Regions from separate parts of the Planococcus massiliensis genome, predicted to be linked through region 2. Evidence: a T-box and tRNA genes for the amino acid it is inferred to sense, from the RefSeq annotation. Region 2 holds a T-box; the other holds one or more tRNA genes.
What was found. A T-box is a leader RNA that pairs with one kind of tRNA and senses whether it is charged. The one in region 2 lies ahead of ileS (isoleucine--tRNA ligase), so its partner is inferred to be a tRNA-Ile.
Positions count from the first base shown of each region.

Region 1: it encodes a tRNA-Ile, which carries the amino acid that the T-box ahead of ileS (isoleucine--tRNA ligase) is inferred to sense. The anticodon was not compared.

Region 1 covers NZ_CCXS01000001.1:2,232,168-2,235,538, reverse strand. The annotation lists gene BN1080_RS11130 (DMT family transporter) at 1-399, shown strand, start outside; rRNA gene rrf (5S ribosomal RNA) at 1,030-1,145, shown strand; tRNA gene BN1080_RS11120 (tRNA-Val) at 1,155-1,230, shown strand; tRNA gene BN1080_RS11115 (tRNA-Thr) at 1,245-1,320, shown strand; tRNA gene BN1080_RS11110 (tRNA-Lys) at 1,331-1,406, shown strand; tRNA gene BN1080_RS11105 (tRNA-Leu) at 1,428-1,512, shown strand; tRNA gene BN1080_RS11100 (tRNA-Gly) at 1,518-1,592, shown strand; tRNA gene BN1080_RS11095 (tRNA-Leu) at 1,623-1,711, shown strand; tRNA gene BN1080_RS11090 (tRNA-Arg) at 1,756-1,832, shown strand; tRNA gene BN1080_RS11085 (tRNA-Pro) at 1,858-1,934, shown strand; tRNA gene BN1080_RS11080 (tRNA-Ala) at 1,941-2,016, shown strand; tRNA gene BN1080_RS11075 (tRNA-Met) at 2,038-2,111, shown strand; tRNA gene BN1080_RS11070 (tRNA-Ile) at 2,120-2,196, shown strand; tRNA gene BN1080_RS11065 (tRNA-Ser) at 2,212-2,304, shown strand; tRNA gene BN1080_RS11060 (tRNA-Met) at 2,380-2,456, shown strand; tRNA gene BN1080_RS11055 (tRNA-Asp) at 2,460-2,535, shown strand; tRNA gene BN1080_RS11050 (tRNA-Phe) at 2,554-2,629, shown strand; tRNA gene BN1080_RS11045 (tRNA-Gly) at 2,635-2,708, shown strand; tRNA gene BN1080_RS11040 (tRNA-Ile) at 2,719-2,795, shown strand; tRNA gene BN1080_RS11035 (tRNA-Asn) at 2,797-2,871, shown strand; tRNA gene BN1080_RS11030 (tRNA-Ser) at 2,876-2,966, shown strand; tRNA gene BN1080_RS11025 (tRNA-Glu) at 2,973-3,044, shown strand; gene BN1080_RS11020 (1,4-dihydroxy-2-naphthoate polyprenyltransferase) at 3,167-3,371, opposite strand, start outside.
Region 2 covers NZ_CCXS01000001.1:1,338,191-1,341,561, reverse strand. The annotation lists gene ileS (isoleucine--tRNA ligase) at 1-1,261, opposite strand, end outside; T-box leader at 1,305-1,521, opposite strand; gene BN1080_RS06450 (DivIVA domain-containing protein) at 1,583-2,098, opposite strand; gene BN1080_RS06445 (YlmH family RNA-binding protein) at 2,192-2,977, opposite strand; gene BN1080_RS06440 (YggT family protein) at 3,041-3,304, opposite strand; gene BN1080_RS06435 (cell division protein SepF) at 3,325-3,371, opposite strand, start outside.

The DNA of each region.
Region 1 (3,371 bases), 890 kb from region 2:
TTTGGCCAGGATGTACGCCAAAGATTATCGCTCATCACCTATACTTTTGTTGTTTATAGCTTTAGTACAATAACATTGTTCTTCTATATAATTGCAAAAGGCGAATCTTTTGGCCCGTATCCTGCTTCCGAATGGATGTGGTTTTTACTTTTAGCGATTATTCCTAACTTACTTGGCCACACATTATTCAATTGGTCTTTGAAGTGGGTGAGTACGAACGTCATTTCGATCGCGATTCTTTTTGAGCCCGTGGGAGCTGCTATACTGGCTTATTTCATACTTGGAGAGCTATTAAGTTCTTCTCAAATTATAGGCGGAACAGTGGTATTATGCGGCATAATCTTATTCGTAGCAGACTACGGAAAAATAAAATCATTCTTTTTTAGAAAAAGGGGTTGATTTTCTGCGCTCGGCGGTTTATATTTATATATGTCCTTAAGACGACCGAAAAAATATTTTAAAATAGTATTGACAACAAGTCGGACCTAAGGTATATTAATAAAGTCGCCAATGAGTGCGGCGAACATGAACCTTGAAAACTGAACAGCAAAACGTCAATAAATTACTGATCAGGCTCAGCCAGATCGAAGCGAATCGCGCGCCTTTTCGGAGGCGGCGATGCGCCAGCAGTATTGAGCAATCAACACTACTCTATAATGGAGAGTTTGATCCTGGCTCAGGACGAACGCTGGCGGCGTGCCTAATACATGCAAGTCGAGCGGAACTGGGGGAGCTTGCTCCTTCCAGTTTAGCGGCGGACGGGTGAGTAACACGTGGGCAACCTGCCCTGCAGATCCCTCAAAGACGATGAGGTAGATAGGTTCGAGGTGGAAGCGTGGCGACACGTGCAGCTGACGAATACTAATCGATCGAGGACTTAACCAACTTTGTTTACGGAAACCAGCGGTTTCACCCGTTTCAATGTCGCCTATCCAGTTTTGAAAGAATAAGGCAAAAGTTTTTTTAAAAAAAGCTTGAAATACCGGTCAGAATTGGTATAATAAAACTTGTCTTTCAAAAACTAAAGAGTCCAGTGATGATGGCAAAGAGGCCACACCCGTTCCCATCCCGAACACGGAAGTTAAGCTCTTTTGCGCCGATGGTAGTTGGGGGTCTCCCCCTGTGAGAGTAGGACGTCGCTGGGCATACATACTGGAGGATTAGCTCAGCTGGGAGAGCATCTGCCTTACAAGCAGAGGGTCGGCGGTTCGATCCCGTCATCCTCCACCATTATTTTCTCTTTCGCCGGAGTAGCTCAACTGGTAGAGCAACTGACTTGTAATCAGTAGGTTGAGGGTTCAAGTCCTTTCTCCGGCACCACTTTTTGTGAGAGCCATTAGCTCAGTTGGTAGAGCATCTGACTTTTAATCAGAGGGTCGAAGGTTCGAATCCTTCATGGCTCACCATTTTAATTTCATTATTGCCACGCGGGTGTGGCGGAACTGGCAGACGCACTAGACTTAGGATCTAGCGCCTTCGGGCGTGGGGGTTCGACTCCCTTCACCCGCACCATTTTTGCGGAAGTAGTTCAGTGGTAGAACGCCACCTTGCCAAGGTGGAGGTCGCGGGTTCGACCCCCGTCTTCCGCTCCATTTTTTTGCAGCAATTCAAAGCCGACCCATGCCGGGGTGGCGGAACTGGCAGACGCACAGGACTTAAAATCCTGCGGTAGGTGACTACCGTACCGGTTCGATTCCGGTCCTCGGCACCATCTTTGTTTGCAGAAAAAAACCGTCAGGTTTTCATCATGAATAAGCGCCCGTAGCTCAATTGGATAGAGTACTTGACTACGAATCAAGCGGTTAGAGGTTCGAGTCCTCTCGGGCGCGCCATATTTTTATAAGAAGCATCTCAGTTCGGGAAGTAGCTCAGCTTGGTAGAGCACTTGGTTTGGGACCAAGGGGTCGCAGGTTCGAATCCTGTCTTCCCGACCATTCAATGGGGCCTTAGCTCAGCTGGGAGAGCGCCTGCCTTGCACGCAGGAGGTCAGCGGTTCGATCCCGCTAGGCTCCACCAACTATATATTTTAAAGATCCTGGCGGCGTAGCTCAGCTGGCTAGAGCGTACGGTTCATACCCGTAAGGTCGGGGGTTCGATCCCCTCTGCCGCCACTTTTTTAGGACCTTTAGCTCAGTTGGTTAGAGCAGACGGCTCATAACCGTCCGGTCGCAGGTTCGAGTCCTGCAAGGTCCACCATTTATCTATTATCACGGAGGAATACCCAAGTTTGGCTGAAGGGATCGGTCTTGAAAACCGACAGGGGAGTCAAATCCCGCGGGGGTTCGAATCCCTCTTCCTCCTCCATCTTTATAAAAAATGTGTGGACTATCCTTTTAAAAACTTCTATATAATAGAAGAAACTAGTAAGACTATCATTATCGCGGGGTAGAGCAGTTCGGTAGCTCGTCGGGCTCATAACCCGGAGGTCGCAGGTTCAAATCCTGCCCCCGCAACCAAATGGTCCCGTGGTGTAGCGGTTAACATGCCTGCCTGTCACGCAGGAGATCGCCGGTTCGATCCCGGTCGGGACCGCCATTTTTATCTTTCAAATGTGGGTCAGTAGCTCAGTTGGTAGAGCATTAGATTGAAGCTCTAAGTGTCGGCGGTTCGATTCCGTCCTGACCCACCATTTATGCGGGTGTAGTTTAGTGGTAAAACCTCAGCCTTCCAAGCTGATGATGAGGGTTCGATTCCCTTCACCCGCTCCATTATACATATGGGCCTATAGCTCAGCTGGTTAGAGCGCACGCCTGATAAGCGTGAGGTCGATGGTTCGAGTCCATTTAGGCCCACCATTCCGAAGTAGCTCAGTGGTAGAGCACCGCACTGTTAATGCGATGGTCGTAGGTTCGAATCCTACCTTCGGAGCCATACTGGGGAAGTACTCAAGTGGCTGAAGAGGCGCCCCTGCTAAGGGTGTAGGTCGGGAAACCGGCGCGAGGGTTCAAATCCCTCCTTCTCCGCCAGTAATTGGCCCCTTGGTCAAGCGGTTAAGACACCGCCCTTTCACGGCGGTAACACGGGTTCGAATCCCGTAGGGGTCATATAAAAGTGCCATGCATTCAATTGCATGGCACTTTTTCTTTTGTTCAAAACTTTACCTTAACGAATGGCTGTTTCTTTAGATGAAAAAAGAGGTTCTTCAATTAAGAAGAACCTCTTTTTTCTATAGTAGATGATGAATCAAGAGCCCAATCCCAAGCAGGAAGGCAAATAAAGTATTGGTAATTCCTGTTGCCTTCATTGCTGGCATAACTTCAAGCGGCGCAGTATAGCGTTTGAAAGTTTTCACAACATTGAATGCTTTAGGGGCACTTAGAAATACTAAAAGGGTCCACGGGGTTAAATCATTGAAAATCACTAAAGCCAAG
Region 2 (3,371 bases):
TCTGGTCGCGGAATGCTTCAATTGATACAAACCATTGAGCCGTCGCGCGATAGATGACCGGCTTTTTCGTGCGCCAGTCATGTGGATACGAGTGCGTGATGAACGAAAGTTTTTCAAGCGCTCCTGCTGCATCCAATGCTTCTGTGATCGATTTATTGGCTTTGTCATAGAATTCGCCTTCGAATCCAGGCGCTTCAGCCGTCATGACCCCGCGCTCGTCAACCGGGCAAAGAACATCCAAGCCGTATTTTTTGCCGACTAAGAAATCGTCTTCCCCGTGCCCTGGCGCCGTGTGTACACAGCCGGTACCGGAATCCGTCGTAACGTGGTCGCCAAGCATCACCAGTGAAGTGCGGTCATATAATGGGTGTTTCGCTAAGATGTGCTCGAGTTTCTCACCCTTCATTTCACGGACCACTTCATAATCTGACCATTCCAGTTCCTTAGCTACATCTTCAAGCAATGCACGTGCAATGACGAAAAGTGAACCGTTTACTGAAACTTCTACATAATCCAGATCCGCATGGACCGTGATTCCCAAGTTTGCCGGGATTGTCCAAGGCGTCGTTGTCCAGATGATCAATTTAGTGCCTTCTGCCAATACGCCTTTCCCATCTATTACCGGGAATGAAACATAGATCGAAGGAGATTTTTTATCCTGATATTCAATTTCAGCTTCTGCTAAAGAAGATTCACTTGATGGGGACCAGTAAACCGGCTTCAAGCCTTTGTAGATATAGCCTTTGCTCGCCATCTTCCCGAATACTTCGATTTGGCGCGCTTCATAAGCAGGCTTCAATGTCACATATGGATTTTCCCAATCGCCGCGGACACCGATGCGCTTGAACTGTGAACGCTGATTGTCGATCTGCTCATATGCATATTCTTCACAAAGCTTGCGGAATTCAGCAAGCGACATTTCTTTGCGATTGACGCCTTTATTGGTCAATGCCTGTTCGATCGGCAAACCGTGCGTATCCCAGCCTGGAACATATGGGGCATGGAAGCCCATCATCGAACGGGAGCGGACGATCATATCTTTTAACACTTTGTTCAACGCATGCCCCATATGAAGATCGCCGTTTGCATACGGCGGGCCATCGTGAAGAATGAAGAACGGACGCCCTTTTGTGCGTTCTAATGATTTCTGGTAAATGTCCATGTCATCCCATTTTTTCTGCATTTCCGGTTCCCGGTTCGGCAAATTGCCGCGCATCGGAAAGTCGGTTTTCGGCATCAATAACGTATCTTTGTATTCCATCAAAATTCCTCCTGTAGACATAATAAAAAGCCCCCCATCCCTGGAAAGGGACGAGGAGCTTAAACTCGCGGTACCACCCTTGTTGCAGCTCGAATAAGCTGCCACTCGATCGCCGTAACGTGGCGTGGACGGTTTTGGCTACTCCAGTTCACCAAAACTGCTCAAGAGTGATTTCTTCACAACATCCTTCACCAGGCTCCCACTATCCCTGGATCGCTTTGTCGAATTGAAATGAATACTGTCTCTATCAATGCGTTTGTGTATAGTCGTTTTTAAAACTATTTCATGTAATTATAAAAGCAAGCTACGAAAGCGTCAAGTTCAGTATTCTTCTTTTTTCGCTTCCAGCTTGTCCAAATTAGTCGTATCGATGTCATATTCCATCAAAGTTTCCCAATCATCTGTATCAATCAGATCCAGCTGGGCTTCAACAAGCATTCTGAAACGATTGCGGAATACTTTGGATTGCTTCTTCAATTCATCGATTTCCATGGCGATGCGGCGGGCTTTTGTCAGAGACTCATTGACGATGCGGTCCGCATTTTTCTCCGCTTCGCGTACGATCAATTTCGCTTCTTTCTGGGAATTGCGGCGCACTTCTTCTGCCGCTTCCTGCGCAACGACAATCGATTTTTGCAAAGTGGATTCAATGGTCGTAAAATGGCCGACGCGTTCATCCGTCTGTTTCAAACGCTCTTCGAGTTCCTTTTTCTCTTTCAGCAAAAGTTCATAGTCTTTGATGATCTGATCCAGGAATTCATTGACTTCGTCTTCCTGATATCCTCTGAATCCTCGGCTAAATTCTTTATTATGTATATCCAGCGGGGATAATGGCATTTCGTGCACCTCTCCTTAACATCTCGTCGTAATTTACATTATACAGTCCATTGGCATAAATATCAGTAATATTTCGTAATTTTTCAGTTGCGCTTATTTGTTGCTTTCCAAACGACCGATTTGAAGGCGGATTTTATCTTTTTTCGTACGCCCTTCTACTGCCAGCACTTTCACTCGGCCAAGCCCTCTCGATGACAGCATGTCGGATTCGTGCAATTCAAACGAAGCCTGCTCCTGAACGGTCCAATTTACTTTCACTTTGCCGCCGGTGATCAATGAAGACGCTTTCTGGCGGGAAATATTGTAGACAGAACTCATGACGGTATCCAGTCTCATCGAACTGACTGTATGGTTTTCCTCCGACCATTCTTCTTTTACGGTGAGAAATTCTTCTTCATTTGCCACTTCTTCCAAATGCACTTTCACTTTGGAAGCGGAAGTGAAATTCGCATGCAAATAAGCGCTCACTTCTTCAGCGACCGCCAATTGAATCGTTTGCCCGTCAATCCGGATATCGCCGAATTTGCTGCGGTCTAGCCCAATCGCCATCATAGACCCCAGCACTTCCGGGTGCTGCAGCGTGACGAATTTCGTCGGATACTTCAGCTCATAAACGGTTATGCGGAAATCTTCTTTTTGGACTTCGTAATACGATGGATACAGAAGCACGCGCTGGCGTTCAGCGTCTTCAAACAAGCCGGAAGCAGCCATTTGAATATCGCTTGAACCGAGCACAGACTGTACGATAAAACGCTGGCGCGGGTCAAGAAAATCCGTCAATTTAGGCGTATAGCGATCTTCCACATCAATCATCCATCCTGATACTTGTTCGATAAATGGCTGTTCGTCTTTACGGAAATGCTGGAATAGAGAATCCATGCCAAGTGCCCCTTTCGTTTTCGATTGGTCTGACAAGTAAAAAACCCCACAACTGTGAGGTAATTAATAAAAGTAATTAAATAGAACAACGATTCCCCGGCTTGCCAAATTCAATGCAAAAATCGCAACGATCGGTGAAAAGTCAATCATGCCTAGCGGCGGGATAAACCTTCTGAAAATATCCAGGTAAGGATCTGTTATGCTCGAAAGCATTCTTCCGAAACCGGACTCTTTCGCATTCGGCAGCCAGCTCATCAAGATACTGGCAATTAAAATGAACGAATAGATGTTTATAGCAACTAATAATAAATTTACGATAGCTATCATTGGTTCTTCATGCACCTCTTTTATTGTTGATCATCGTAGTAATAATCCGAAATGGCACCGTCGACTT